DNA from 3 places in the Tabrizicola sp. T46 genome. Region 2 is predicted to be linked to each of the others. Evidence: riboswitches for the same ligand, from Rfam matches in the RefSeq annotation. Region 2 holds a riboswitch; each other region holds the start of a gene.

Evidence for each region. A riboswitch is a leader RNA that binds a small molecule or an ion and turns the genes downstream of it on or off. The one in region 2 is predicted to bind cobalamin.
Region 1: it holds a riboswitch for cobalamin, as region 2 does, so the genes downstream of both, AC2D9V_RS09220 (ABC transporter ATP-binding protein) here and AC2D9V_RS08365 (energy-coupling factor ABC transporter permease) in region 2, are expected to answer to the same signal.
Region 3: it holds a riboswitch for cobalamin, as region 2 does, so the genes downstream of both, bluB (5,6-dimethylbenzimidazole synthase) here and AC2D9V_RS08365 (energy-coupling factor ABC transporter permease) in region 2, are expected to answer to the same signal.

Annotation. Positions count from the first base shown of each region.
Region 1 covers NZ_JBXVVV010000002.1:333,342-343,203, reverse strand. The annotation lists gene AC2D9V_RS09225 (ABC transporter substrate-binding protein) at 1-617, opposite strand, end outside; gene AC2D9V_RS09220 (ABC transporter ATP-binding protein) at 638-1,483, opposite strand; cobalamin riboswitch at 1,516-1,729, opposite strand; gene AC2D9V_RS09215 (excinuclease ABC subunit B) at 1,774-2,199, opposite strand; gene AC2D9V_RS09210 (hypothetical protein) at 2,421-2,708, shown strand; gene AC2D9V_RS09205 (REP-associated tyrosine transposase) at 2,771-3,277, shown strand; gene uvrB (excinuclease ABC subunit UvrB) at 3,301-5,484, opposite strand; gene AC2D9V_RS09195 (class I SAM-dependent methyltransferase) at 5,656-6,513, shown strand; gene AC2D9V_RS09190 (ETC complex I subunit) at 6,741-7,052, shown strand; gene AC2D9V_RS09185 (GNAT family N-acetyltransferase) at 7,053-7,517, shown strand; tRNA gene AC2D9V_RS09180 (tRNA-Arg) at 7,550-7,626, shown strand; gene AC2D9V_RS09175 (mandelate racemase/muconate lactonizing enzyme family protein) at 7,714-8,952, opposite strand; gene AC2D9V_RS09170 (TCR/Tet family MFS transporter) at 9,053-9,862, opposite strand, start outside.
Region 2 covers NZ_JBXVVV010000002.1:174,998-184,859, reverse strand. The annotation lists gene AC2D9V_RS08400 (cytochrome b) at 1-68, opposite strand, end outside; gene AC2D9V_RS08395 (DUF1150 family protein) at 165-392, opposite strand; gene AC2D9V_RS08390 (Hsp20 family protein) at 389-817, opposite strand; gene AC2D9V_RS08385 (YdcH family protein) at 1,030-1,248, shown strand; gene AC2D9V_RS08380 (DMT family transporter) at 1,342-2,223, shown strand; gene AC2D9V_RS08375 (phosphotransferase enzyme family protein) at 2,266-3,210, opposite strand; gene cobF (precorrin-6A synthase (deacetylating)) at 3,203-3,949, opposite strand; gene AC2D9V_RS08365 (energy-coupling factor ABC transporter permease) at 4,003-4,674, opposite strand; cobalamin riboswitch at 4,706-4,924, opposite strand; gene cobA (uroporphyrinogen-III C-methyltransferase) at 4,968-5,696, opposite strand; gene AC2D9V_RS08355 (cobyrinic acid a,c-diamide synthase CobB) at 5,697-7,025, opposite strand; gene cobM (precorrin-4 C(11)-methyltransferase) at 7,025-7,810, opposite strand; gene AC2D9V_RS08345 (cobalamin biosynthesis protein) at 7,938-8,297, opposite strand; gene cbiE (precorrin-6y C5,15-methyltransferase (decarboxylating) subunit CbiE) at 8,294-9,463, opposite strand; gene AC2D9V_RS08335 (cobalt-precorrin-6A reductase) at 9,462-9,862, shown strand, end outside.
Region 3 covers NZ_JBXVVV010000005.1:108,237-118,098, forward strand. The annotation lists gene AC2D9V_RS16880 (hypothetical protein) at 1-515, shown strand, start outside; gene AC2D9V_RS16885 (rhodanese-like domain-containing protein) at 637-1,080, opposite strand; tRNA gene AC2D9V_RS16890 (tRNA-OTHER) at 1,058-1,124, shown strand; partial or broken gene AC2D9V_RS16895 (ArsR/SmtB family transcription factor) at 1,102-1,302, opposite strand; gene AC2D9V_RS16900 (sterol desaturase family protein) at 1,391-2,245, shown strand; cobalamin riboswitch at 2,302-2,488, shown strand; gene bluB (5,6-dimethylbenzimidazole synthase) at 2,532-3,254, shown strand; gene AC2D9V_RS16910 (hypothetical protein) at 3,300-3,680, opposite strand; gene AC2D9V_RS16915 (ABC transporter ATP-binding protein) at 3,696-4,388, opposite strand; gene AC2D9V_RS16920 (ABC transporter permease) at 4,392-5,525, opposite strand; gene AC2D9V_RS16925 (efflux RND transporter periplasmic adaptor subunit) at 5,522-6,667, opposite strand; gene AC2D9V_RS16930 (TetR/AcrR family transcriptional regulator) at 6,671-7,324, opposite strand; gene AC2D9V_RS16935 (DUF6522 family protein) at 7,321-7,596, opposite strand; gene AC2D9V_RS16940 (Rrf2 family transcriptional regulator) at 7,593-8,024, opposite strand; gene AC2D9V_RS16945 (group III truncated hemoglobin) at 8,100-8,558, shown strand; gene AC2D9V_RS16950 (hemerythrin domain-containing protein) at 8,572-9,060, shown strand; gene AC2D9V_RS16955 (5-formyltetrahydrofolate cyclo-ligase) at 9,089-9,736, shown strand; gene AC2D9V_RS16960 (NnrS family protein) at 9,736-9,862, shown strand, end outside.

The DNA.
Region 1 (9,862 bases), 160 kb from region 2:
GCGGTGAAGGGGGCCTCTTCACCGCTGTCATAGACAAAGACGCGCAGGGGGTTCGAGCGGTCCACGCCGGCCGTGACCTCCGCAAGACGCTCTCTCCAGCCTGCCACCAGATCCTCTGCCTTCGCCTCGACGCCGAAGATACGGCCAAGGTTCAGAATGTCATTGTACATGTCGTCCATGCTCGACCGGGCCTTGGGGCCGATGTGGACGCAGCTTTCGGTCAGCTCGTAGGTCTTGATCCCCAAGGGTTCCAGCGTCTCGGGCGTGACTTCGCCGCCGACCTTCATGCCGTAGTTCCAGCCGGTGAAGAAAAAGTCGGGCTCGGCCGCGGCCAGCACCTCTTTCGTAGGATACTTGGCCGACAGTTCTGGCAGCTCGGCCACACCTGCCCGCATCTCCTCGTCCAGCGTCTTCCAGCCGGAGATGCCGGTATAGCCGACCATCCGGTCGCGCAGGCCGAGGACCAGCATCATCTCGGTCAGGTTGACGTCATGCGAGATCGCGCGAGTGGGGGCAGCGTCGAAGGTCACCTCCCGGTCGCAGCTTTTCACAGTGACAGGATAGGCCAGGGCGGCGGAGGCGGACAGGAACAGGACGGCAAGCGACAGTCGGATCATGTGAAGAGTCTCAGGCGTTGTCAGAGGTGGAAGGAAAAGCGCGGTGCATCGCCGGACCGGTCGATGCGGGCCTGCACGTTGAATGCCCGGGCGAGGGTCACCTCGGTCAGGACGTCCTCGGGCGGGCCGTCGGCTAGGATGCGTCCCTCCCGCAGGATCAGGACACGGTCCGCGAATTCGGCGGCCAGGGTCAGGTCATGCAGCGTGGCGATCACCGTCAGGCCAAGGCCCTTCAGAAGTGACAGGAGCTCCAGCTGGTGGCGGATGTCGAGGTGGTTGGTCGGTTCGTCCAGCACGATGATCCGTGGCTCTTGCGCAAGGGCGCGGGCGACCATCACACGCTGGCGTTCACCCCCCGAAAGGGTGGCGAAGGGGCGGTCGGCCATACCGTCCAGGTCCATCCGCCGGATCGCAGACTGGATGATCGCCGCATCCGCGCTGCCGGGGGCGGCATGGCCGGGGCCCCAGGTCTTCCGGTGCGGCAGGCGGCCCAGCGCCACGATCTGGCGGGCGGTCAGGGCAAAGTCGGCGGGCTGTTCCTGCAGGACGGCGGCAAGATGGCGCGCGGCCTCGGACGCGCCCATGTCCCAGATGTCCCGGCCCATCAGCCGCACCGAACCGCTGCGCGGTGCCTGATGACGGTAGAGCAGCCTGAGAAGCGAGGACTTCCCCGCCCCGTTCGCACCGCAGATCGCCATGACCTGGCCCTGCGGCACGGCAAAGCTGATATCCGACAGGATATCCGGGCGGCCCTTCGGCCCCCAGCATACGCCGGAAACCTCGACAGCGGTCGGGCCCGCAAGCGGCGCAGACCGCGCCACGGGATCAGTTGTTGCAGCCGCGGGTGGCTGCCATGGCATATCCATCGCATGCTCCTTCCGGGACACCCCGCCCGGGTCGGTCTGTTGCTGCGATGGCAGGTCTCCTGACTCGCGGGTCTCTGCTCTCCCCACCTTCCCGGCCGGTTCCGGCCAGTGGCATCGGGGGTCGCTCGCCGCCTACAGTTGCGGGGGCAGTCACGGAATGGGCGGCTGATGCCTACACCCGACCCGTGTTCCCTTTTCACCCGGCCGCGCTTGGTTTGGCCGGGAACCATCGCGTCGGGTATGGCCGAGGTGCCGCGTCAGGTCAAGTCCGACCGCGATGCGCCCTGGTCTCAGGCCGAGGGTGCCACGCCGCAGTCCCGGAAGGCTTCGACCGCAGGCCGCGCTCCGGAAAGGTCAAGGGGGACCCTGGTCTCCCCGGCAAGCGCCGTGGCGGTGCTGTTCAGCGCCAGGCCGTCAAGCACGTTGCCAAAGCCCGTATCGCTAACTGTCAGCGTCCGCCCGTCCGGTGAAAGGCGGTGGCGGGCGGTGCCGATGGTCATTGCGGCGGGGCCGTTGAAGCTGAGACCGAAAGTGTCTGTCACCGGCCAGGGATCGGGGCGGGTGAGGGTGATGGCGTAAGGCTCTGGCAGGGACGGATCGTAGGTCACGCGGACCTGCAGGGTCGGCGTGTCGTTCAGGATGGTGCAGACCGGCGTGTCGGTGAACTCCCAGGCTTGGGCGGGCGAGGCGAGCAGGAGGGCAAAGAGGACGCGCATGGAGGGGAGATGGACCGGCAGCCGGGATCGTCAAGCAAGCCCCCGGATCAGCGCCCGCGCCGCCGCCAGGTCGTCGGCCTCTCGGCCCGAGATGACGAAGGCGAAGACCTGACGGTCTCTGGCGGTCCGGCACATCCGGCGGGCGGGGGACGTGTTCGGGTCCGCGTTAACCTTGCTGCAACCAAGCTGGCCGAGACTGCGGGAAGCAGGAGGAGGTGCTGATGGACCCAGTGGACGAATTCGCGCGGCTGAAGGCCGAGATCAAGCGCTTGCAGGACCGGGCCGAGGTGCTGCGCGAAGGTTTCCTGCGCCCTGGTGCGCGGCTGCGGTCGAACCGTTTCGAGGTGACGGTGAAGCGGCAAAAGCGGCGGATCTTCCAGAAGGACCGCTTGCCCGAGGCGGTGCTGGCAGACCCGCGCTATTGGGAAGAGCGGGAAAGCGAGGTTGTCACCTGCCACGAGATCACGACCTTCCGCGCAGGCGATCCGGACATCGTCTTGGTGGAGTGACGCAAGGTAGGGTGGGCGCTTCGCCCACCTTTCGAAAGGGAAACCCTTGGAAGGCCTGCCACATGCCGAACTACCGCCGGATGCGCGTCCCGGGTGCCACCTATTTCTTTACGGTCAATCTTGCCGTGAAGGGGGCGACTGCCCTGACCGACCACATCCAACACTTGCGCGAAGCCTATCGGATGACAGCTGCCGAACACCCGATCGACTGCAAGGCCATGGTGATCCTGCCTGACCATATCCATGCCGTCTGGACCCTGCCACCGGGGGATGCCAACTTTTCCCTACGCTGGCAGAAGATCAAGGCGCGGTTCACCTTTGCGACCGGATTGCGGGGCCCGCAATCGCGCAGCATGTCTGCCAAGCGCGAGGCGGGTCTGTGGCGGCGCCGGTTCTGGGAGCACATGATCCGCGACCCTGATGAGGAGGCGCGCGCCATCGCCCATTGCCTCAGCGATCCGGTCCGGCATGGCTATGTGAAAAAGGCGGTGGACTGGCCGTTTTCGACGATCCACCGTGATCTGCGGACGAAGGTGGGCGCTTCGCCCACCCTACGGGCCGTCGCGTAGGGTGGGCGGCGCGCCCACCGCCTCTACCTACCCCGCCGCGACCGCTTGCCGCCCCGCTGACCGGCCCGCCCTGCCGTCGACCGTCCGGCCATCTTGGTGGCCTCTGTCACCGCTTCCTCGATCACCTCCTGCCGCGCAAACGGGTCATCGGCCACGGCAAGCTCCACCGCCTCCAGCCGCTTGACCTCATCCCGCAGGCGGGCGGCTTCCTCGAACTCCAGGTTCTCGGCGGCCTTGCGCATCTGGGCGCGGAGAGCATCCAGATGGGCGGCGAGGTTCGACCCGACCATTGGCTTGTCGACCTTGGTCGTCACGCGGGACATGTCGGTGTCGCCCTGCCAGAGGCCGGCCAGCACATCCTCGACGTTCTTCTTGACCGTCTCGGGCGTGATCCCGTGCGCGGCGTTGTAGGCCATCTGCTTTTCGCGCCGTCGGTTGGTCTCGGCGAGCGCCCGTTCCATCGACCCGGTGATCCGGTCGGCATACATGATGACCCGGCCTTCCGCGTTCCGCGCGGCGCGGCCGATGGTCTGGATGAGGCTGGTCTCCGACCGCAGAAAACCTTCCTTGTCCGCGTCGAGGATCGCGACCAGCCCGCATTCCGGGATGTCGAGGCCTTCGCGCAAGAGGTTGATCCCGACCAGAGCGTCAAAGGCCCCCAGCCGCAAATCGCGCAGAATTTCAATGCGTTCGATGGTGTCGATGTCGGAGTGCATGTAGCGCACCCGGATGCCCTGTTCGTGGAGGTAATCGGTCAGGTCCTCGGCCATACGCTTGGTCAGCACGGTGACCAGCGTCCGCAGGCCCTTGGCCGAGACCTTGCGGATTTCGTCCAAGAGGTCGTCGACCTGCATCTCGACCGGGCGGATTTCCACGACAGGGTCCAGAAGGCCGGTCGGGCGGATGACCTGTTCGGTGAAGATGCCGCCGGTCTGTTCCAGTTCCCACGCCGCGGGGGTGGCGCTGACGAAGACGGACTGGGGCCGCATTGCATCCCATTCCTCGAACTTCAGGGGGCGGTTGTCCATGCAGGAGGGCAGGCGGAACCCGTGTTCGGCCAGCGTGAACTTGCGGCGGAAGTCGCCCTTGTACATGCCGCCAATCTGGGGGACCGAGACGTGGCTTTCGTCGGCGAAGACGATGGCGTGGTCGGGGATGAATTCGAAGAGCGTCGGCGGCGGTTCGCCCGGGGCGCGGCCGGTGAGGTAGCGCGAGTAGTTCTCGATCCCGGCGCAAGAGCCGGTCGCCTCCAGCATCTCGAGGTCGAAGTTGGTGCGCTGCTCCAGCCGCTGTGCCTCGAGGAGTTTCCCCTCGGACTGTAGCTGCTTCAGCCGGTGGAAAAGCTCGTCCTTGATGCCCTTGATCGCCTGGGCCAGTGTCGGGCGCGGGGTGACGTAATGAGAGTTCGCATAGATGCGGATCTGCTTGAACGTGTCTGTCTTTGCACCGGTCAGGGGGTCGAATTCGACGATCGACTCCAGTTCCTCGCCGAAGAAGGAAAACCGCCAGGCGCGATCCTCAAGGTGGGCGGGCCAGACCTCCAGACTGTCGCCGCGCACCCGGAACGCCCCGCGCTGGAAGCTGCCTTCCAGCCGCCGGTATTGCTGGGCCACGAGTTCCGCCATGACCTTGCGCTGGTCATACATCTGGCCGACCACAAGGTCCTGCGTCATGGCCGAGTAGGTTTCGACCGACCCGATGCCGTAGATGCAGGAAACCGAGGCAACGATGATCACGTCATCCCGTTCCAGAAGCGCCCGGGTGGCCGAGTGGCGCATCCGGTCGATCTGTTCGTTGATCTGGGATTCCTTCTCGATATAGGTGTCGGTCCGCGGCACATAGGCCTCGGGCTGGTAGTAGTCGTAGTAACTGACGAAGTATTCCACCGCGTTGTCGGGGAAAAAGCCCTTGAATTCCCCGTAGAGCTGGGCGGCAAGGGTCTTGTTCGGCGCAAGGATGATCGCGGGGCGCTGGGTTTCCTCGATCACTTTTGCCATGGTGAAGGTCTTGCCGGTACCGGTGGCCCCCAGAAGCACCTGGTCACGCTCGCCCGCCAGCACCCCGGCGGTCAGTTCGGCGATAGCGGTTGGCTGGTCGCCCGCCGGCTGAAAGGGCGTGGACAGGACGAATCGCCGGCCGCCTTCCAGCTTGGGCCGGGTCAGCACCTCGGGGCGTTCGGTCAGGGCGTTGGCGTTGTTGTGGGGCATCTGCGTCCTCTGCCTTGAGTCGCGGCCCATCAGACTTGATCCGTTTTTGTTCCAGTTCAAGCGCCGATCCGACCGCCGATCCGACCGCCGATCTGACCGCCGATCCGACCGGGCCTTGAAAGCGTTGCCCGGACTTGCCGAAGCCGCTAAGGCAGACAGAAGAGGTGTGGCATGGCAGAGAAGATCGACACGCGGGCGGTGGGCCTGGATGTGGGGCTGGCGTTCATCCGCTGGCTGACGGGGGCAGAGAACCTGCATTACGGGCTCTGGACCGGGCTTGACGTGACGGCCGGAAACCTGCGGGCAGCGCAGGAGGCCTATACGGCAAAGCTCTTCGGCTACCTGCCGGCGGGCCCGTTGCGTATCCTCGACATCGGCGGAGGCGCAGGCGAGACGGCGCGCAAGCTTCTGGCCCTGGGCCATACGGTCGAGATCGTCGTGCCATCCGCCTTCCTTGCCGCCCGCTGCCGCGAGACCGCGAAAGGTGCCGTCGTCCACGAATGCACATTCGAGGACTTCACGGGTAAAGGCCCGTTCGACCTTTGCCTCTTTTCGGAAAGCTTCCAGTACATCCCACTGTCGGAAAGCCTGCCGAAATGTGCTTCTCTCCTGGCCCCCGGTGGCCAGGTCGTGATCGCAGACTGCTTCCGGACCGATGAGTACAAGGGCCGGGCCGTGCTGGGGCCGCAACCGGGAGGTGGCCACCAGCTGGGGCATTTCCGCACCGCATTGGACCAATCCTCCTTTGCGCTGGCAGCGGAAGAGGACATCACCGATGCGGTCGCACCCTCGATTGATCTGGAACAGCAATTGTTCAACGTGATCGGTCACGGCGTGACGCGCGTGTCGGATGAGATCAAGGCAAAGAAGCCGGCCGCGCACTGGACGCTTGCCCGCTTCATCGGCCTGTTCCTCCCTGCAAAGCGTCGCCGCAACCTGATGCAGCGACTGACCGGAACCGACCGCAATGCCGAGAAGTTCCGGCATTTCAACCGCTACATGATGCTGCGGCTGCAACGGAAACCCTGAAGTGTCCGGCCCCGAGGCCCATCTTGCAGCAGGACACAACTTTCGGTTGCATTTCGTTAACGCTTTGGGCAGTCTGCAGGTTGCAAGCAGCAACTTGATCTGTCGGCTGGCCCACCCCACCCCACCCAAACACTCCCGGGCCGGCCGACAGCCTTTTCTGTCCTAAGTCGTGCTTGCGCTTTTCCGCAAAGCTTGGGAATAACGGGCCATCCTGTCCGGAGGACCTCATGCGCGCCCGCATCTACCAGCCCGCCCGAACCGCGATGCAGTCGGGAACCGCGAAGACAAATCACTGGGTGCTGGAATTTGCCCCGGCATCAAGCCGCGAGGTCGACCCCCTCATGGGCTGGACGTCGTCCGACGACACCCAGGCGCAGGTCAGGCTAAGGTTCGAAAGCCGCGAGGCGGCGCTGGCCTATGCGGCAGAAAAGGGGATCGAGGCCGATGTGACCGAGCCCAAGCCGCGGAAGCCGGTGATCCGGCCCCGCGGATATGGCGAGAACTTCGCGACCGACCGCAAGGGCGCCTGGACGCACTGAATGGCCGTCACCATCTCTGAAGAGCATCCGCTGACGCCGGACCTCGCCCTGTTGTTCGAACGGCACACGGCGGACATGCATGCCGATACCCCGCCCGAATCGATCCACATGATGGACAAGGGCGCGCTGGCAGCCCCCGGCATCCGTTTCTTTGTACTGCGCGACGACGGTCAGCCCATAGCCATGGGTGCCTACAAGCGGATCGACGCTACCCATGCGGAGATCAAGTCGATGCATGTCCTGGCCGACGCGCGTGGGCGGGGCCTGTCGAAGACGATGCTGGACCATCTTGTGACCGCCGCACGTGCTGACGGCTTCACGCGCCTCAGCCTTGAGACCGGCGTGCAGCCGACCTTCGTCGCGGCCCGCGCCCTTTACGCGCGGGCAGGCTTTGTCGAATGCCCCCCGTTCGAAGGCTACTGGGACGACCCGAACTCGTACTTCATGACGAAGGTGCTTGCCTGATCATTGGGCTTGGCTCAAAAGGCCTATGGCGCGGGCTCATAGCTCAACTGGATAGAGCAAGGACCTTCTAAGTCCGAGGTTGGGGGTTCGAGTCCTCCTGGGCCCGCCATTCCTCTGCAGATTGCTCGTCGAGTCCGTCGGGCACTCCTCGCTGGGTGTCTTCGACGCGTGCCCGAAGGGCTCGGCGAGATTGGTGTCAGGTCTTGGAACTCGGCGCCCCGCCCTCGAAGCGGTTGCCGTGGCGGTAGTCGCAAGGGGCCTCCTGCATCTGCAGGTGCAGACCGGTGCCGGTGAAGGGATGGGCGCGGGCGACGTCCTCGTCGAAGTCGATGCCAAGGCCGGGGGCTTCGGGCGGGATGATGTAGCCGTCTTCCCATTTGATCGTGTTCCTGATCAGCTTGAGATGGAAAGCTCCGCCGGTCTCGATCGTCTCGGCGATCAGGAGGTTCGGGATCGAGGCCGAAAGGTGCACGTTCGCAGCCCATTCGACCGGACCCGCATAGAGGTGCGGCGCCATCTCGGCGTTGAAGATTTCGGCCATCGCGGCGATCTTCTTTGCTTCCCAGATGCCGCCGACCCTGCCAAGCGCGGGTTGCAGGATCTTCACTCCCCCGGCCCGCAGAAGAGTACCGAACTCGTACTTGGTCGTCAGGCGTTCGCCGGTAGCGAGGGGGACGCGGACGGATTTCGCCACCTCGGCGAATTCCAGAAGGTTGTCGGGCGGGATGGGCTCTTCGTACCAGAGCGGGTTGTAGGGTTCGAGTTCGCGGCCCATGCGGATTGCGCCCGGGGTGGTGAACTGGCCGTGGGTGCCGAAGAGGAGGTCGACCCGGTCGCCCACCGCCTCGCGGATCGTCTTGCAGAAGGCGACCGAGCGGGTGATGTCGGACATCGCCGGCTCATGGCCGCCGCGGATGGTGTAGGGGCCGGCGGGGTCGAACTTCACCGCCGTGAAGCCCTGGTTCATGAAGCGCACCGCGGCTTCGGCTGCGGCGTCGGGATCGACCCAGAACTCGGCCGATTCCTTGCCGGGTTCGGGGTAGAGGTAGGTGTAGCTGCGGATGCGGTCGTTCATCTTGCCGCCGAGGAGGGCATAGATCGGGCGGTTGCGGGCCTTGCCGATGATGTCCCAGCAGGCGATCTCCAGCCCCGCGAAGGCGCCCATCACGGTGGGGTCGGGGCGCTGGGTGAAGCCGGCGGAATAGGCGCGGCGGAACATCAGTTCGATGTTTTCCGGGTTCTCGCCCTGCATGTGGCGTTCGAACACGTCCTCGATCACCGCGCGCATCGCTTTTGGCCCGACGGTCGAGGCATAGCATTCGCCGTAGCCGGTGATACCGGTGTCGGTGGTCAGCTTCGGGAAGATCCAGTAGCGACCGCCCCAGCCCGGGAACGGGGGGGCGACGACGAAGATCTCGAGGTCCTTCAGTTTCATGTCCGTCCCCTTGGGCTGGCGGCGGAGCGGGGGTTTCACACCCCCGCACCCCCGTGGGATACTTGTGCAGAAAGGAAGCTAGGGGCGTGAAGCTGCCCGGTCATGGCGAATTGCGACGCCCGATGGCGCTGCCGGCATGCAGGGCGATGCAGCCGAGCATCAGAAGCGCCGAAAGCAGGAAGGGCGCGCCGGGTGCGAAGACCGGGGCGTCCACGGCCGAAAACCGCGCGAAGGTCGTCGTCATGATCAGGGGCGCGGTGATCATGGCGATGGAATTGAGGCTGGCGAAGATCCCCTGCAGCTCGCCCTGCGCATCGGCGGAGGTTTGGCGCGAGGCGATGGCCTGCAAAGCGGGGGTGACGACTCCGCCCAAGGCCGTGACCGGGGTGATCGTCAGCGCAACGGCAGGAGAGGTAACTAGGCCAAGCGCCGTCAGCGTCGCGACATTGACCCACATGCCATAAAGGGCCGCCCGGTGTTCGCCGAACCGGCGGATCAGCGGGCCGACCAGCAGCGCCTGACCCACCGCGAAGGAGATGCCGTAGACTGCCAGCGAGACCCCGACCATCGTCGAATCCCAGCCAAAGCGGGCCTGGCCGAAATAGGCCCAGATCGCGGGGTAGACGTTCATCGCGATGCCGAGGATCAGGAAGGTCGCAAGGAGCCTGCGCAGGCCGGGGAGCCGGGTGACGGCACGAAGCGCGCCAAGCGGATTGGCCCGGGCAAGGCTGAAGGGGCGGCGGGTGGCGTCGGTCACCGTCTCGGGCAGGACGAACCAGCCGAAGGCAAGGTTCGCCAGCGCAAGACCGGCGGCGGCGTAGAAGGGCGCACGTGGGTCGATCGCGGCGAGAAGCCCGCCGATCAGGGGGCCAAGGACGAAGCCTACGCCAAAGCCCGCGCCGATCAGGCC
Region 2 (9,862 bases):
GGGATCAGGATGGCGATGATCCAGTGAAGCGCGATCTGAATCCTGGAATATCCGCTGCGTGAAGTCATGCCGACTTACCCTCGTCCAAGTTGCCGTTGGCGCAAGGCTGCGAAACTTGGCTTCACCTGTCCAGCAAATTCACCCGAGGACCGGGCACTGCGCTGTCAGTGCACGCTGACCGGCGTGAAATCATGCTCCCGCGCGAGGTGGAAGGCGAGCTTCCGGTCCGCGACCAGCGCCAGCTGCCGCCCGTCAACTCCGTGGACCGACCAGACGACGTCCAGCCCGCCCATCTGCTCACGCACGGCCTCGGGCAGATCCTCAACCTGCACCTCGCGGACATAGACGATCCGGTCCGCGCCCTGTGGCAAACCGTTGAATGGTGTGTTCATTTCCGGCCCCCTTCCTTGCCGCCGATGCGAATGGTCTGAACTACGGTCTCCGGCACATGGCGCCGCAGGTCGACGTGCAGAAGTCCATGCTCCATCGTCGCCCCCGCCACCTCTACCCCGTCGGCCAGCACGAAGCTGCGCTGGAAGGCGCGCGCGGCGATCCCGCGGTGCAGGAACACCCGCTCGCCGGTGTCCTCGCCCTGCCGGCCGCGCACGACCAGCTGCCGGTCCTCGACCGTGATCGACAGGTCTTCCTCGCGGAACCCTGCGACGGCCAGCGTGATCCGGTAGGCGTTTTCCGCCACCGCCTCGATGTTGAACGGAGGATAGCCCTCGGCCCCCGACTTCGCGGTGCGTTCGACCAGCCGTTCAAGCTGTTCGAACCCCAGAAGATAGGGATGGGCCCCGAAGCTCAGTTTCGTCATCGCGACATGTCCTTGGTTCAAGCGACAGTTTTGCGCCCGGCCCCGCGTTCGGGCACCGTGCTTTGCCGAATATGGGGCGCTGCCGGGCGCGCCGCAAGTCCCGCGAGGGGGTCCCCGCCTGCGGCTCGCCGCAAGGAATTCGTAGAAATCTTCCCAGCCGGCCTTCGCCTTCCTATATGCTCGATCACGAACCAGGAACCGACTCGGCCCCCATGAACGCACCATCTGAACTCAGCTTCGAGGAAATGCTGCGCATCCGGCTGGAAGTGCTGCGGCGCGAGCATCGCGACCTTGATCAGGCCATCCTTGCACTGGAAGAAACCGGGCGGCCGGATCAGCTGACACTGCGGCGGCTGAAGAAGCAGAAGCTGGCCCTGAAGGACCAGATCGTGAAGCTTGAGGATCAGCTGATCCCCGACATCATCGCCTGAGACAGCCCGGGGCGGCGCGTCGCCCCTTGCCCTTCCCGTGCCAAGGCCTGACAACCTTTCGCGGGGCCCATCTGGGCAGCGTCAGGGCAACGCGTGCAGACAAGCGAGAGCCAACGGGGACATCTGGCGATGCTGGCGTTTTCGGCGCTGGTGGCGGGGTCGTTCTCGCTGGGCGCGCTGGCGGCCCCCCATGTCGATCCGGCCGCCTTTTCGGCGCTGCGCTTCCTTCTGGCGGGGGTGCTTGTCGGCGCGGCGGCCCTTGCGACGACCGGGCTGCCCCGCAGCGCCTGGGTGGCGCCGTGGCGCTACCTAGTGCTTGGCGGACTTCTGGCCGCCTATTTCGTCCTGATGTTCGAGGGGCTGAAGACCGCACAGCCGGTGTCGGCCGCTGCGGTCTTTACCCTGACGCCGGTGCTGGCGGCGGGGTTCGGCTGGCTGCTTCTGCGGCAAAGACTGACCCCACGGATGGCGCTGGCCCTCGCGATCGGGGCGGTCGGGGCGCTTTGGGTCATCTTCCGGGCTGACCTGTCGGCCTTCCTGGCCCTGCGGATCGGTCCCGGCGAGGTGACCTATTTCTGGGGCTGCGTCGCCCATGCGCTTTACGCGCCGATGGTCCGCAAGCTGAACCGGGGCGAGCCGGCGGTGGTCTTCACCTTCGGGATGATGGTGGCGGGCACCGCCCTTCTGACCCTTTGGGCCTGGCCGGCGATCCGGACCACGGACTGGACGGCGCTGCCGCCCATTGTCTGGGTCACGCTGGCCTATGTCGCCGTCGCGGCCAGCGCAATGACCTTCGTCCTGCTGCAATACGCCACCCTGCGGCTGCCCGCAGCCAAGGTCATGGCCTATACCTATCTGGTCCCGAGTTGGGTCATCCTGTGGGAGATCGCGCTGCATGGCGATCTGCCGCTGGGACTGGTCCTCGTCGGCGTGGCGATGACGGTGCTGTCGCTCTGGCTGCTCTTGAAGGACTGAACCTTCCGCGGGGCGACGATCATTCTGCGAAAGATCGCCCCTCTACGGTCGAAGTCTCGCGAGCCCGTCGGACAAGAACTCTTCGGCCAGTGCCAAGGTGCCCTGCGTATACTCCGGCCCCCCCAGCGCCGCCGCCGTGTCGCTGTCCGCGCGGCTGGCAAGCCATGCGGTCAGGAGCACGCGGCGCAGAAGGACCAGGTCCGGGATCATCGCGCGGTCTTCCGGGCGAAGGGCAGCCACGCCGGAGTAGCCCTCGCACCAACGGGCAATCAGGTCGGGCAGGCGGGGGTCGGTCTCGATGAAGGAGAGGGCGGCGGCAAGGTCATAGACCCACCAGCCGAAGCCGCAGTCATCGAAGTCGATGGCCCAGAGCCCGGCGTCGTCCACCATCAGGTTGGCGAGCCGCAGGTCGGCATGGATCAGGCCGAAGACGTCCGGCCCGGTGCCATGGGCGCGCAACCGGTCGGCCAGCAGCCCGGTCGCCCGTTCGATAACTGCGGTCGCCCCGGCATCCAGCCCCGGCGCCTGCCGCCAGTCGCCCCAATGCGGACGGGGGCCGAGGATCGTCTCGACATCCCAGCGCTTGCGGGTGAAGCCCGGCGGAGGTGTCCAGCCCCTTGCATGGCCGTGAAGCCGCGCCGTCGCAGCACCTAGGGGCGCAAACCAGCGGGCAAGGTCATCGCCGGGACGCAATTCCTGCCCTGCGATCGGGGCAAAGCCGACGATGAAGCGCCCGTCGATCTCGGTCACCGGCCCATCGCGCCCCGCGATTGGGGCAACGGTGCGCAGGCCCGGCAGGTCTTGGAGGGCCGCCAGCCAGGCGAGTTCCGAGGCGATCTCGCGCTTGGTGTGATAGCCCTGCCGGTGCAGCCGCAGGATAAGGTCGCCGGCCCGCCAGGTCTCGTTCTCGGACCGGTTCAGAAGGGAAAGGGGTCTGTCCGGCGCAAGCCCGTAAAGCGGCAACGCCCGAGCGATGATTTCAGACATCCCCACCGCGCCGCAGAAGATAGATGTCCATGATCCAGCCATGTTCGGCCCGAAGGCGGGCCCGCGTGGCCAGGATTTCGTCCGAGACCAGCGCCAAGGGGCCTTGGATCAGCGCCTGTTGCGGCATGCCGACATAGGCGCCCCACCAGATGGTGGTGTCAGCCGGATCGATGGCGGTGAAGGCCCCGCCCCTGTCCAGCATCACCGCCACGGTGATTGCCCCATCCGGCCAGCCTTTCTCGCGCAGCTGGCGGCCGGTGGTGATCGTGATCGGGGCGGCCAGCGTGTTCAGCGCGATGCCGTGGGCTGCCGTCAGGACCTGCAGGCTGGTGATGCCAGGCACAACCCGCACCGTAACCCCGCCCAGCCGCGCGGCGATGCGCAGCGTGCTGTCGTAAAGCGAAGGGTCGCCCCAGACCATCAGCGCCACCTTGCCACCCTTTGGCAGGCGCTTGGCCAGCACGTCGCGCCAGACCCCGGCGATGGCATCATGCCAGTCATTGACGGCCCCCAGGTAGTCCGCCTGATCCGCACGCGTCGGCACGTCATATTCGGCGACCGGGACCGGGGCGGTCAGGACGCGCGACAGGATCAGGCGGCGGAGGTCGGCAAGGTCCGACTTGTCCTCGCCCTTGCGCGGCAGAAGGATCAGATCGGCCCCGTTCAGCGCAGCAGCGGCTTCGGCGGTCAGATGGTCCGGATTGCCGGTGCCGATACCGATGAGGGATAGCGTGAACATGGACATCGACCACAAGGACGGCGCGGCCCCTTGGCAAGGCCGCGCCTGATGGATCAGGCCGCGTAAAGGCGCGGCGCGACGAGAGGCGAGCCATGCGCCTTCAGCGCCTTGGCACCGGCCAGAACCGCAAGATCGGCAATCGGTTCGATCAGGACAACGGCCATGTAGGCCAGGCCGAAGGTGGCGATCGCTGCAAGGTTATCGGCGGCAAAGCCCTGCCCGTAGATCGCCCAGAACGCGACCCACGAGACGATGCCCCCCTGATAGACCAGCGACAGCGACAGCACCTGGCGGTATTGCAGGTCGACATAGGCCGTTCCCGGGGCGACGACGCGCTTGGCGACCTCCATCATCACGAAGAGAGGGACGAGAAGCGTGGTCACGTTCATCGCATATTGCGGCAGGTCGGCCGGCGCGAAGACAAGGCCCTGGATCAGAAGCCCCGCCGCCAGCCCGACCGCCGCGGGTCCCGCCCCGAGGATCAGGAACAAGGTGGAGCCAAGGATGAGGTGCACCTCGCTTACCCCAACGGCGAAATGCGGGAACACTTCGAAGAAGATGAACACGCCGACGGTGGCGATGACCGAGCGCAGGGCGACCGGGGCGATGCCGCTTTCGCGGGTTGCCTTGACGACATGGTAAAGCGCCACCCCGCCCGCCCCGGCGGCGGTCGCGTAGCTCAGTCCGATCTTGGCCCCGTCGACGAGGCCCGGTTCGATATGCATTGTCCCTCCTGTCCGTCACACCCGACGGCGGTTGTTTCGTTCCCGCAAGGCCGGTCTCCTGGCTGGCGGATCGCGGCGGGCCTTCGCCTTCCCATCCCTAAGGGACAGTGGCGGATGAAGACCCGCTCACCGCTGACAGTCGCGGGGGCGGCTGATGACACGGGCCCCGGCTTCGGTTGGCCCGCTCCTCATTCCCGTTTCAGTCCCGGCGCTTTGCACCTGGTGGGACACCTTGCCCCGCCTGTCTGCGCCTCGCACCCCGAATGGTCAAGATCGAAGGCGACGGGACGGGATCAGTCCCCGACGCCCCGGGCCAGGGGGCCGATCAGGATGAGCCCAGGAAGGGAGCTTCGGTCCTGTGCCAGCGATTCGGCCAGCTCCGAGATGGTGGACCGCAGGAGCCGCTGGTCGGGCGTGCTGACCGCCTCGGCCAGAAGGGCCGGGGTCCCGGGTGGCAGGCCATGCGCGATCAGCGCCGCCGCCAGCGCCGGAAAGGTCCGCTTGCCCATGAAGACCACGGTGGTGGCATGGGGGTCGGCCAGCGCGGGCAGGTTCAGCCCCGGCGGCAGGTTCCCCGACGTGTCGGCAGCGGTGATGAACTGCACCCGCTGCGCGTGGATGCGCCGGGTCAGCGGGATCCCGGCAGCGGCGGCGGCGGCCGAGGCGGAGGTCACACCCGGCACGATCTCGCAAGGGATCCCGGTGGCCCGCAGCGCCTCGAGCTCTTCCTCGAGCCGGCCGAAGATGCCGCTGTCGCCCGACTTCAGCCGAACCACGCGCGCGCCGGTCCGGGCATAGTCCACCAGAAGGCGGCTGACATGGTCCTGTTTCGGCGAGGCGCGCCCCGCCCTTTTGCCCACCCCCACAAGATCGGCCCCGGGCCTAGCCAGGGCCAGGATCGGCCCCGCGGAAAGGTCATCGTAAAGGACCGCATCCGCCGTCTGCAGGGCCTTGACCGCCTTGACGGTCAGAAGGTCGGGATCACCCGGTCCCGCCGAGACGAAGGTGACAAAGCCGGTCATTCAGGCACTCGCGATCAAGTGGAAATAGGTGCCGGTCGATAGCCCGCCCCCCGACTGGAGTCGATAGGACCCTGTCTCGGGAACGCTTGTACCGGTGGCATCGGTCACGGTCGCAAGGGCGGCATCGGGTTGGGCAACGATGGTCGAATAGTGAAACTCGTGGCCCGAAAGCGCGGCACCGGTTGGCTGTCCGGGAATGGTCTGTGCAAGAACGGCCCGCCGGTAGCCCAGATGCATCTGCCGTTTGGCGTAGCTCGTCACCAGTCCCAGAAGCCCGGCCATCCGGTGGCTCGTGCCGTCCTTGTCGATCAGCGCGGCGCCCATTGCCATGTAGCCCCCACATTCGCCATGCACGGGCCGCGCCACGGCAAAGGCCTGGAGCTTCGCGCGGAACCCCTCCGCCGCGGCAAGGGCGCCCGCGTGCAGTTCGGGATAGCCACCCGGCAGCCAGCAGACATCGGCCCCGGGGTCCGGTCCTTCATCGGCGAGGGGCGAGAAGGGCAGCACTTCCGCGCCCGCCGCGCGCCAGCCTTGCAGAAGGTGCGGATAGACAAAGCTGAACGCCACATCCCGCGCCAGGGCGATCCGCTGACCCGGGGGCGTGATCCGTGCCGCCGGAGCGGCCCGTGCCGTTGTCCCTGCCGCCGCGAGCATCGCGTCAAGGTCCACCCCCTCGCGCACCAGCCCGGCAGCCTCGGCGATCAGCGCCTGAAGGGCGGGCTGCTCCTCGGCCTGCACCAGCCCCAGATGCCGCTCGGGCATCGCGATCGCCGGGCGCTTCGGCAGCGCGCCCAAGACCGGCAACCCTGCTTCCTCCATTCCCTTCCTCACAAGCGCCTCGTGCCGCGGGCTCGCGATCCGGTTCAGGATCACGCCCGCCACCCGCACCCCCGGCCGGAAGCGCGCCAGCCCCAGCGCCACCGCCGCCGCCGTCTGCGCCTGGCCGGAAGCGTCGATCACCACCACCACCGGCCAGCCCATCCGTTCCGCCAGGTCCGCCGTCGCCCCGTTCCCCGCTGCCCCTGCTGCGGCCACGCCGTCGAAAAGGCCCATCGACCCTTCCGCAAGGATCAGGTCCGCTCCTTCCGCCGCCTTGAGCATCCCATCCAGCATCGCCCCCGGCATGGCCCAGCTGTCCAGGTTGAAACTCTCGCGCCCGCTGGCCGCCCGGTGAAAAGCCGGGTCGATGTAATCCGGCCCGTTCTTGAAGGGCTGCACCATCAGCCCCCGGTCGCGAAGCGCGGCCAGAAGCCCCAGCATCACCGTGGTCTTGCCCGTCCCAGAGGCCGGGGCCGAGATGATCAGGCCCGGAACCGTCGATTCCCGCATCATGACTCCGTCCCCGGAAAGCGCGGGTGGGTGCCGACGGGGCGATAGCGCCGGTCATAGTCCCCGGCGTAAAGTCGGCTTTCCTCGAACCCCTCCTGCGCCAGCGCGGGGCCGACAAGGATCAGCGCCGTCCGCTCCACCTCGGCGGGAACAGCGTCAGCAAGCGTGGCCAGCGTCGCCCGGATGATCCGCTGGTCGGGCCAGCTTGCCCGCCAGACCACGGCAACCGGGCAGTCCGGCCCGTAATGGGGGACAAGGTCGGCCACCAGCTTTTCGATAAGGTGGATCGAGAGGTGCAGCGCCAGCGTCGCCCCGGTCGCGCCAAAGGCCGACAGCGTCTCGCGTTCGGGCATCTGCGTCGCCCGCCCCTCGGTCCGGGTGAGGACGACCGACTGCGCGAGGCCCGGCAGTGTCAGTTCCACCCCCAGGGCCGCCGCCGCCGCGGCAAAGGAGGGCACCCCCGGTGTAACGTCATAGGGGATGCCGAGCTCGCGCAACCGCCGAAGTTGTTCCCCCATCGCCGACCAGACCGACAGGTCCCCGGAATGCAGCCGCGCCACGTCAAGCCCGTCCGCGTGCGCCGCCGCGATCTCGGCGATGATCTCGTCAAGGCTGAGGGGGGCGGTGTTCACGATCCGGCAGCCGGGCGGGCAATGCGACAGGACCCCTTCCGGCACCAGCGAGCCAGCATACAGACAGACGGGCGAGGCCGCGATCAGGTCCCGCCCCCGCAGGGTCAGAAGGTCCGCCGCCCCCGGCCCGGCCCCGATGAAATGCACCGTCATCCCCGATCCCCGCCATTCTTCGTCCGCAAATATCCCCGCCGGAGGCACTCCGAGCCGGTTGCGCGCCCTTCACGCGCAGAGGCGAGACAAGAGGCTTGCGCGTAGCGCTCAACTTGGCACCGGAGCGTCATGCCTGCCCCTCCGCGATGGCCGCCGTCGCGGTCCCGTCCGCCGACACCACCCGGGGCCCCCGCAGCCGCGCGCCCGGCCCCGCCGCCGCCAGCGCCGCCGCCTCGGCCATCGAGCCCACCCCCTTCAGCGCCTGCACCCGCCCTGATTGGGTCAGCGTGACCTGCGCGTGAAGGTCCGCCTCCGGAACCGCCACGACCGGCAGTCCCAACGCCTGCCCCATCGGCGCCAGGGACCCGGCCTTCGCGTCGAGCGTGGCAAGATGCGTCACCCCCTCAGCCCCGCCCGCCCGGTGCAGCGCGTCCTGCAAGGCAGCCAGCGTCACCCCATGCCGGAACCCGAAGCCAGCCACGATCATCTGACCACGCTCCACTGCAGGATCGGCAACGCCGCCCGCCAGCCGCGCTTGCGGCCGATGGGGGCGGGTTCGGACAGCTCGATCTTCAGAAGGTTGCCCCCCTGCCGCGCCGACCAGTCCAGCACCAGCGCCTCGGTCTCGATCGTCACCGCGTTCATCACCAACCGGCAGCCCGCCGGCATGATCTCCCACAGCCTCGTCAGCAAGGCGTCCGACGCCCCGCCACCGACAAAAACCGCATCGGGCGCGGGCAGGCCCTCCAGCCCCTCCGGCGCGCGGGCCTCGGTCAGGCGGTGGCGATGCGCAAGACCGAAGGCCTCGACATTCGCCTTCGCCCGCGCTGCCCGCACCGGATCGGCCTCCAGCGCCGCGACCCGCGCGCCGCCCGCAAGGAGCCATTCGATCCCCACAGACCCGGACCCTGCCCCTATGTCCCACAGCACCTCGCCCGGCCGGGGCGCCAGCGCCGAGAGGGTCAGCGCCCGCACCGGGCGCTTGGTGATCTGCCCGTCATGCTGGAAAAGATCGTCCGGCAGACCCGAGGCCCCCGGCAGGCCGGGATCGGTGGCCTCGATGGCCACCGAGACCGGGGCGCTCACATCTGTCGGAATCGTTCCGGACGTCACCCGCTCCGCCGGCCCGCCAAGCCGCTCAAGCACCGTCAGCTGAGCGCCCGTGTGCCCGTTCGCGGCCAGCCATTCCGCCAGTTCCGCCACCGCCGCCCCGTCTCGCAGGGTGCAGATCGCCCGCACGCCCCGCCCCAGCACCGGGCGCAACCGGGCAAACGGCGCGGCATGAAGACCAAGGCAAAGGCACTCCTCCAGCCGCCAGCCCAGCCGGTTCGCGGCCAGCTGGAAGGTGGATGGCACGGCATGCGACACCCACTCCCCCGCTGACAGATGCGCCATGAGGCTGCCGCCCGCACCGAACCAGAAAGGATCGCCCGAGGCGAGGACGACGGTCAGTTGGCCCCTATGGGCAAGCACTGGCGTCGGATCGAAGGGGACGGGCCAGGGGTGGCCCTTCGCCCCGGCACCCACCAGTGCCAGGTGGCGCGGGCCGCCGAAGATCGCCGTGGCCGCGGCCAGCGCGGCGCGGCTTGCGGGCATGAGGCCCTCCGGTCCATCCTCGCCCAGACCGATGATCGTCAGCCAGGGATCAGCCATGCCCCCCCTCCTTCCGCCCCGCGTCCTGCTTCTCGGCGGCACCACCGAGGCCGCGCAGATGGCCCGCGCCCTGGCCGGGGCAGGGGTGGAGGCGGTCTATTCCTACGCCGGCCGCACCGAAAGCCCGGTGGCCCAGCCCCTGCCCGTTCGCGTGGGCGGGTTCGGCGGAGTGGCGGGGCTGGTGGACTACCTTCGGGCCGAAGGGATCACGCATGTGATCGACGCGACCCACCCCTTCGCCGCCCAGATGAGCACCAACGCCGTCGCCGCCTGCATTGCCACCGGCACGCCGCTCATGGCGCTGGAACGCGCGCCCTGGGCGGCGGGCGCGGGCGATGCGTGGACCCATGTCCCCGACATCGACGCCGCCGTCGCAGCCCTTGCCGGGCCGCCCCGCCG
Region 3 (9,862 bases), on a different contig from region 2:
TTATGGCGCAAGCTGACGATCTGCACCCGATCACCCGCGCCTGCATGGGCTTCCACCTTTGGAACCTAGCAGGACTCGGGCAGCACAGTGACCGGATGGAAGCGGCGGTGACCGCCGCACGCATCTCGGCCAGCGAAGGGAGGGGCGCAGTCTTTACGCCGCTGGCGATGGGCGGGGCAGGGGGCCTGCGCGCAGGTGGCTCACAGACTGTCCGTCTGGCGCGCTGGCTCGACGGGATGGAAACAGCAAGCCTGACCGCGATGCGGCACCTCGACGATATCGAAGCATGGTCAGCGCGGGCAGAAATCGAGATGTCACCGCTCTCGGGAAAGACACCACGGGCGCTGCGCGCGGTACTGACCGAATGGCCCCTCGTCTCGGCCCCCATGGCCGAGACCATGACCGGCGCCAGTCGAGCGGCCGTGCAGCGCAACCTTGCCTGGATGGAAACGCGGGGTCTGATCCGTGAGATGACAGGCCAGGGGCGATACCGGATGTGGCGCACGACGAACTAGGGTCGCCGTATCAGGTGTCAGCCATCGGGCAATATGATTGCATCGTCAACGAAGATGGCGCGCGATGAGCGAAGTCCTGTCCTTTCGAAACCGGGCGCCGTCCTATTGAGCTCAACAACGCTCAGCCCACGTCGATGAGCACTGGTCTTCCATCCTCACGCCATTCAGGCAAACCACCTTCCAGCCGCCGCGCGTTTAGACCGTGGCGGCGCAAAGTGGCGACGGCCTGATGGGCATAGACGCAGTATGGGCCGCGGCAATAGGCGACAATCTCAGCGTCATGCGCAAGTGTTGGGAGAATTTGCTCCAACTGCGCCAAGGTGGCGTTCCGTGCACCGGGGATGTGGCCCGCAGCATATTCGTCGGAGGGCCGGACATCGAGAACAGTGACAGAGCCTCCCGCGAGCCGTGCGGCGAGGACCGCGCGACTGACCGGTTCGGGCGCGTCATAGCCGCCCGAGAGGCCCCGTAGGATGCGCTCGACTTGTGCCAGGTTACGTTCGGCCACGATGCGCAAAAGGTCCATGAGTTCCAGAGTCTTTGCGTCGGTGAGTCGGTAGATCACCGCCTTGCCATCGCGGCGGCTGGTGACGAGCGCAGCCCGGCGCAACTGTTGCAGGTGCTGCGAGCAGTTGGCGATGGTCAGGCCCGTCTTTTCCGCCAGCGCCTCCACGCCACGCTCTCCTTGCGCCAGTTGTTCCAGCAGCATCAGACGCGCCGGTGCCGACAAGGCGCGCGCGACAAGGGCGTATTCCTCCAGCAGGGCCAGCTTCGGGCTGATTGACAAGGCCTGTCTCCTGACGCTAGATCATTCAAGCGTTGCCTTGAATAATAGCGATTCCATCGCGCCCCACAAGGCCAAAGGCGAGCGATCCATGTCCGAGACCATCCTTGCCACCGAGGCGACCATCCGTCTTGCCATCTTTCTGGGTGTTCTGACGGCAATGGCGCTTTGGGAAGTGGCAGCCCCCCGGCGCAGACGGCAGATCCCGCGGGTGATCCGCTGGACCAATAATCTTGCGCTCGTGGTGGTCGATACGGTCATCCTGCGGCTGTCGTTCCCGATCCTCGCTGTCGGGCTGGCCGTCATGGCCGAGGATCGCGGCTGGGGCCTGTTCCACAATCTCGATGTGCCAGTCTGGGTCGCGATCATCGTCTCGATGCTGCTGCTCGATCTGGCGATCTACCTTCAGCATGTGATGTTCCATGCGGTGCCGGGGCTCTGGCGGCTGCACCGGATGCACCACGCCGATCTTGATTTTGACGTCACAACCGGCCTGCGGTTCCATCCTGTCGAGATCCTGATCTCGATGGGCATCAAGCTGGCGGTGGTCGCGGCGCTCGGCCCGCCCGCCGTCGCGGTGCTGCTCTTCGAGGTGGTCCTGAACGCCACCGCGCTGTTCAACCACGCCAATATCGACCTGCCACGCCCGGTGGACCGCGTGCTGCGCCTGTTCGTCGTGACGCCGGACATGCACCGCGTCCACCATTCCACCGACCCGCGCGAGACCAACTCGAACTACGGCTTCAACCTGCCGTGGTGGGACCGGCTGCTCGGCACCTACATCGCTCAGCCCGCCAAGGGACACGAGGGGATGGAGATCGGGATCGAACAGTTTCGTACACACCGTGATTTGTGGCTCGACCAGATGCTGATTCAGCCCCTTCGTGGACCAGCGAGCGGCTACGCCCTCGATCCAAATTCCGAGCTGAAGGATCCCACAGAATGATTTTACGTCTGTCTTCGTCGGGAGTGCCGCGCTGATTGCGCCAGATCGAACTTACGCCTAGAGTGGCGGCGTTTGGTGCCCGCCGCTTTCCGTGGCGGGATAATCGGGAACGCAGTGAAATCCTGCGACGTGCCCAACGCTGTAAGGTGGATGGGGCTGCATTTGCCACGGGTCGAATGACCGGGAAGGCGCAGCACCCGCGCGAAGCCAAGTCAGAAGACCGGCCAGACGAAACAGGACGCGCCGAAGGCCGGCGGCGCGCCCGTTTCGACGAAGGGGGACCGTCATGTCCGTTTCTGCCTCTCCGGTCGCGGCCGGAGCCTTCAGCGAAGGCGAGCGCGCTGCCGTCTATCGCGCTATCTTCTCGCGCCGCGACGTGCGCTCGCAGTTTACGGACACTCCCGTGGACAAAGATGTTCTGATGCGCATTTTGACGGCTGCCCATCATGCGCCTTCGGTTGGGTTCATGCAGCCGTGGAACTTCATCATTGTCCGGGATTCCGGTGTGAAAGGTCGGGTTCAGGCCGCCTTTGCCGATGCAAACGCCGAAGCCGAAGCGATGTTCGGACCTGACCGCCGTCCGCTCTATTCCAGCCTGAAGCTTGAAGGCATCCTGCAAGCGCCGGTCAGCATCTGCGTCACTTGCGATCGCGCGCGTGGCGGCCCTGTTGTGCTTGGCCGCACCCACGCGCCCGAGATGGACCTTTATTCGACCGTCTGTGCTGTTCAGAACCTCTGGCTGGCGGCTCGGTCGGAAGGGATTGGTGTGGGTTGGGTCAGCATCTTTCGGTCGGGCGCGTTAAGCGAGATCCTTGGCCTGCCCGAAAGCGTTGTTCCGGTGGCCTGGCTTTGCCTCGGCCACGTCGAAGAGCTTTACGACCAGCCCGAATTGGCGGCTAAGGGTTGGGCAAGCCGCCTGCCGCTGGAGCAGTTGATCTATTGCGACGCTTGGGGTCAGTGCGAGGGGGCACGGGATCTCCCGTCAGACGTGACGCCGCCTGCTTGGTAGTATCGCGGCAGGCCGCATGGTGCCCTGTGAAAGGATTGCCTTCCGTCATGCGCGACTGGCCTTTTCCCTTGCCGCCACGACGCTGATCACCACCCAGATCGCAAGGCGCAGCGCCATCGCACCCATCGTCCGCGCCTCGTATGCAGTCCCGCGCCAGACCTCCAAGAGAAACATCGCAAAGATCGCTCCGGTCGCGAGGGTGATGGCGATGGCAAGGCCGGGTGCCCAGCCAGTCCTATACCAAAGCCCCAGACCCGCGATGATGTAGGCAAACCCTGCTAGGAAGTTGAACCACAGAACGAACGGGACGACGGCCCCCATGTCGGCGCCACCAAAAAGGGCGCGGCCTCCAGAAACGATAGTCAGGAGACCGAAGACGATTGCGACAAAGGCGACGGCCGTCAGGGGCTTTCTGCGGGCGGGCATGGCCTTCTCCTTGGTTCAGCTGTCCACGAGACGACCATCGCGCAGGTGGATCAGGCGGTCGAAACGGTCGAAGATCTTTTCATCATGCGTCACGGCGATGATGCAGGCCTTCTGGTCGCTGGCGAGCTTTCGCAGAAGGTCCACCACAAGCTGCGCCCGACCACTGTCCAACGCAGCCGTGGGTTCATCGGCCAGGATGATCCGGGGGCGGTTCGCCAGCGCGCGGGCAATGGCGACGCGTTGCGCTTCGCCCCCGGAAAGCAGGGCTGGCTTCACCTTGGCCCGATGCCCGACTTCAAGGTAATCAAGCAGTTCGCGTGCCCGTTCGCGGCCTCTTTCGGCAGGCCAGCCCGCAAGGTCCAGCACGACCGAGACGTTCTCTTCGGCGGTCAGGAAGGGCAACAGGTTGTGCGCCTGAAAGATAAAGCCGATCTTGTCCAGGCGCAGCTGTCGCAGATCGCTGCGGAGCCATTTGCCGTCGAACACCGCATCGCCATCCAGTTCGACCCGGCCCGCGGTCGGGGCAAGAATGCAGCCGATCACGTTCAGCAGCGTCGTCTTGCCCGAACCGGACGGGCCCAGCAGCGCGATGACTTCGCCGACATGTACCCGCAGATCCACGGACCGCAAGGCATCGACACGGGTTTCGCCTTCGCCATAATGCTTGGCGACGCCCCGCACATCGACCAGAATGTCGCCCGGCGGCATGGGTCAGCCCCCGAGCGCTGTGGCAGGGTCAACCTTCAGCGCCGCGCGGACGCCAAGACCCGAGGCAACAAGGCAGACCATCAGGATGATGCCGGTCAGCACCAGCGCGTTGAACGGCTCAAGCACTACGCGTCGGGGAAAGCTGTCCTTGACCAGAAGGATCAGGGCCAGCCCGATCGCAAGGCCAGAGATGCCAAGGATCAGCGCCTGTTGCACGATCAGGCCCACAATGGTTCGATCCGGGGCGCCGATCAGCTTCAGGGTAGCGATCTGCTTCAGCTTCTCCATGGTCATGGTGTAGATGATGAGTGCGATCACCACGGCGCTGACAGACAGCAGGATCCCCAGGAACAGACCGATCTGGCGCCGCGCCCGGTCCACCACCGAGGCAAGCAGAAGCTGCTCCTGTTCACTTTGGCTGAGGGCGGAGAGGTGTTTCCATTGCCGAACCGTCGCGGTCAAAAGCTCCACATCGGCACCGGGCTGCAGCCGGGCAACAACGGCGGCCACCGTCGGTGGGCGCAGGCCGCCATCGCCCCGAGCCGCCTGCACCCGGGCAGCGGCCGGGTCCATCGCCGTCTGCAACGTCAATGCATCAGCCAAAGTCACATAGACTGCCGGATCGCCGCCTGAGTTCATCGCATCCTCGACCAATCCCACGACGGTAAAGCGGTCGCGTCCCAGCCGGATGGTCTCTCCGGGCACCAGACCGGTCTTGCGGTCTGCCAGCAGTTCAAAGTGGCTTCTGCCCAGCCCCCGCCCTTCGGTAATGCGCTGCGGTCCGCCGGGACGACCGGGTTCAAAGCCGATGACATAGAGCCGCAAGGTCCTGCCGGCATGGCTGGCCTCGATCGCTTGGTAAGCGATGGCCCCGGCCTCGGCCACTCCGGGCATGCGGGCCACGGCGTCCCGGGTCGTGGCCGGGATGCTTGACGCTTCGGCAAAGGGGCCTTGTGTGCCAGCCTCGACCACCCAGACATCAGCGGCAGGGGCCTTCACGACGGCCAGGGCATCTGCGACAAGGCCGTTGTAGATGCCGATCATCGCCAGCACGACCGTCATCAGAAGCCCAAGTCCCAAACAGGTCAGGACAAAGCGGAAGAGGCCGTGGCGGATATCCTTGATGGCAAGGTTCATGGCGCAGCTCCGATGTGAGCAAGCCGGCCTTCATCCACACCTTGCAACGGGACGGCCACGACCTGCGCAGCATCGGGCAACCCGCCCGTCACTTCCACCCGGCCCCGGTCGTCACGCGCGCCGAATGTCAGGTCGGCGCGCGAAAGCCTACCGTCCTGGACGATCCAAACCGTGCCGCGATACCCGTCGAAGCCCATAATCACCACTTCAGGCACCATCAGGGCCGTGGCGCGTGTGGCAGTCAGGATGCGCACCTCGGCTTGTTCGCCCAGAAACATTTGCGGCGGGCAATCCGAGCAGGTCAGCCAGACGCGGCGTTCCTCGTTCACCCGGTCGCTTTCCACTCCGATGCGGGTGATCGTGCCCGTGAATTCGCTGGCAGGCTGAGACCGCAGACGGATGGTGCCGGGCTGGCCAAGGGCCAGCTGACCAGCGCGTTCTTCGTCAATGTAGGCCTGAATCCAAATCGTATCGGGGTCGATCAGGGTAAAGATCGGATCGCCTGACCGAACCACGGCCCCGGTTTCGGCCAAGCGTGTGACAACCAGCGCATCAAAGGGCGCGGTCAAGCGGTGACGGTCCAGCAGCGTCTGTTCAAGTTGCAGGGCAGCGACTGCATCCTGCCCTTGAGCGCGAATGACGGCGAGTTCCGCTTCGGCAACTTTCACGTCAGCACGAGCGACGTCTTCATCTCGCTGCGCCTCCTCCGCGCGCTGGATGGATGCGGCTTCCTGTCGGGTCAACTCGGCCTGCCGGCGGTTGGCCGTCTCGCGCTGCGCCAGGATTGCCGTGGCGCGGAGGACAGCCGCTTCCGCCTTGGCCTGATTGGCAGCGTTCGCCGCCACGGCGGCCTGGGCACGCGCGAGCCGCGCCTCCTGCTCATCCTGATTCAGCTCGGCCAGCGCTTGCCCCTGTGCCACGCGGTCACCTGCATCGACCGTAAGCGACATCAGTGTTCCGCTGGACTCAAATCCTACGCGCGCCAGCACCCTCGCCTCGACGGTTCCGAGGCCGTAGATGCGAAGGGCCACATCGGTTTCGGGCTGCACGACCGCCACCGTCAACGGACGCTCGGTCAGGTACATCGCTCCTGCGCCGATGCTCAAGGCCGCCACCACCGCAATGATCCAGATGGTCCGCATCGGTCAGCCTCCTTCAACCCCAAGGAGCTGCAGCTGGACATCCAGAAGGCGCAGCCCTTCGGCCTGCAGGCCAAAGTCGCGCGCGCCCAGTGACCAGCGGATCGCCACCCCCTGCACCAAGGAAGTCAGCAAGACCGCCACATCCGCTGCTGCAACGTCATCGCGCAGGGTATGGGACTGCTGGCCCAGCTCGACTTCGCGCATAAGATGGCCATGGAAAGCGGTCAGCCGCCCGCGGAATGCCGTGCGCAAGGCCGCGTTCTCGACATTCAGTTCGCGGGAAAACAGCAGCATGGGCATCGCGGGTGTTGCTGCGATCTGGTCCAGTTGCGCCCGGATCAGGGCCCTAATCCTGTCAACCGGCAGCTCACTCTGTGCCACAGCCGCATTCCAGGCATGGGTCAGCGTTTCGGCCACCTGGTCGGCCACGGCACTCCACATTGCAGCCTTTGTTGGAAAATGCCTGAACAGGGCAGCCTGCGTCACGCCGACTTCGTTGGCGACGGCGCCTGTCGTCACCCGGTCCGGGCCGATCTGGTCGGCCAAGGCAAGGATCGTTGCCACGATTTCAGCCTTGCGGAAATCTGACGTCTTGCGCATCGATTCATCCAAGCAAGTAAGTGAGTAATCACTTACATAATCGGATGAAGGAGTCAACGTTCCAAGTCAGACGATCGGTCCCGCACCGGAAAGCGAGAACTCGACAGGATCGTTCCTGCCTCGTCGACCGTGAACCGGCAGGCGCGATTGATGTAGCGGAACGTCAGGCGCCAGCGTCCCGCGTCCGTCCCCACCCCGGCCTCGCAGATCGATGTCAGGGCACCGGTGCGCATCGACTCGCGAACGTCGGACTCGGTCAGTCCGAATGCTTCGGCGAGCAAGATTGCCGGAACGACAAAGCCTGCACCGTCACGTTCCACCTGCGTCATTGCGACACCACGAGGTTCTTTGGCAGCGGGGGCAGGGCGATATCGGCCAGTGTCGATCGGTCGAGATCCGTGAGAAAAGCTGCTTCCGCAGAACGCAGACGCGCCTTGAGCCGACAGCGCGTGTCTATCGAACAGGCACCCCCATCGGCCCCGAAACACTCGACCAAGGGCTGCCCTTCTTCCAACAACCGGATGACCTGGCCAAGCCGGATCTCGGACGCCGGTCGGGCCAGCACGGCGCCACCGCCGCCGCCGCGCCGGGTTTCGATCAGGCCTGCGCGCGCCAGATGCTGGATGATCTTGGCCAGATGATTGCGGGACAGGCCCAAGGCTTCGGCCAGTTCGGCCGTGGAGATGGCGCGCGACGGATCGGAGGCCATTCGCATCAGCATCCGTAGCCCGAAGTCGGTGAAGGAGGTCAGCCGCATGAGGTCGGTTTCCTTGAATAGGCATTTACAATACCAATTAGCAGGCCTAAGCCAAAGCGCAAGACGGAGACTCAGATGTCCAGCGCAACTGTCAGCTTGTCCATCCCGACAACCAGGCCGGAAGTGACGGCCGCCCTTATGGAAGAGACGGGTCTTAGCCTCGATGTTCTACGCGATCTGGTACACCGCTTTTACGGCTGTGTCCGTGCAGATGCCGTTCTGGGGCCGATCTTTGCGGCCCGCATCACCGATTGGTCCGTGCATCTTGAGCGGATGGTGACGTTCTGGTCTTCGGTCGCCTTGATGACCGGGCAGTATCATGGCCGGCCGGTGCCCGCGCATACTCCATTGCCGATCAATGCGGCACATTTTGACCGCTGGCTTGCGCTGTTCCGCGCGACAGCTGTTGATACCTGCACGCCCGCGGGTGCCTTGCACCTGATCGAGCGCGCCGAGCGGATCGCCCATTCCCTGCACATCGCCGTTCAGTCAGCCCAAAGCGACCCCGTCGCCCCACCCAAACTGTTCTTCTGACAGGAGACCTCACATGACCGAAGCTGCAGCGCCGTTCGAGCCGACCGCCCTGACCCGGCACATCGAGGAGCGCTACCATGCCCGCCACAGGGAGCAGCTTCCGCAACTGGTGGCAATGGCCGAGCGTGTCGAGGACGTGCACTTCGGCGACGTGGGCGTGCCTGACGGACTGTCGGCCCTGCTGCACCAGATGCTCGGCGAATTGGAGGTGCATATGAAGAAAGAGGAACTGATCCTGTTTCCCGCGATCCGCAAGGGCGGGATGCCCGGCATCGAGACTCCGATCGCGGTGATGCGCGCCGATCATGCCGGGCATGACCGCGAACTGGCCGCGATCTTCCGACTGACCGCAAACCTGACCTTGCCCGACGGGGCCTGCGGCACCTGGACCGGGCTTTACCGTGGACTGGATGAGTTCACCCGTGACCTGACCGAGCACATGCGGCTGGAGAACGACGTGCTGTTCCCGCAGTTCGAGGCGGAGCGGCGCGCCGATGTCTGAGCCGGGCCCATTCGCCTCGTCTCCCTGCATGGCTTGCGAGATCGCCCCGGACTACTTCGATCCGTTGGCTGTGGACCAAGAGCAGGTCCGCGACGTCGCTCGCTGGCGCAAGGCCGAGCGCGCGCGATTGCTCGCAGACCGTCAGGCCCTGTCCATGTCGCAGCGTCGTGCAGCGGCAGACATGATTGCCGCGCGTGTCGATACCCTGATGGCTGAACGTTTCCCGAGCGTCGACGGGCTGACGCTCTCGGCTTGGTGGCCGATCAAGGCGGAACTGAACTTGCGGCCCTGGCTGGAAAGCCTGCTCGCACGCGGCGCGCGCGTCACATTGCCCGTGGTCACAGCGCCCTCTGCACCACTGGCGTTCCGCCTATGGACGCCAGATTGCAGGATGGTGCAGGGCTTCTGGAAGATCCCGGTCCCGGCTGACGGGCCAGAGGTGGTGCCTGACCTGACTCTTGCCCCCTTGGTGGGCTGGCACCCGGCAGGGTTTCGGCTGGGCTACGGCGGGGGGTACTTTGACCGCACGCTCGCCGTGCTGTCGCCTCGCCCGATGACAATCGGTATCGGTCTGCAATCTGCCCGGCTTGCCACCATCTTTCCCCAACCCCGCGACATCGCACTGGACGTCATCCTGACCGAGGCCGGGGTCCAGTACGAACAGAAGGACGCATGATGACCACCACTGCCGAACAGATGCGCGCCTGGACCGGCCCTGCGATCCTGACCTACGGGTTCCGGCCATTCTTCTTCGGCGCCGCGACCGGGGCTGCGCTGGCCATGACGCTATGGGTGCCGATGC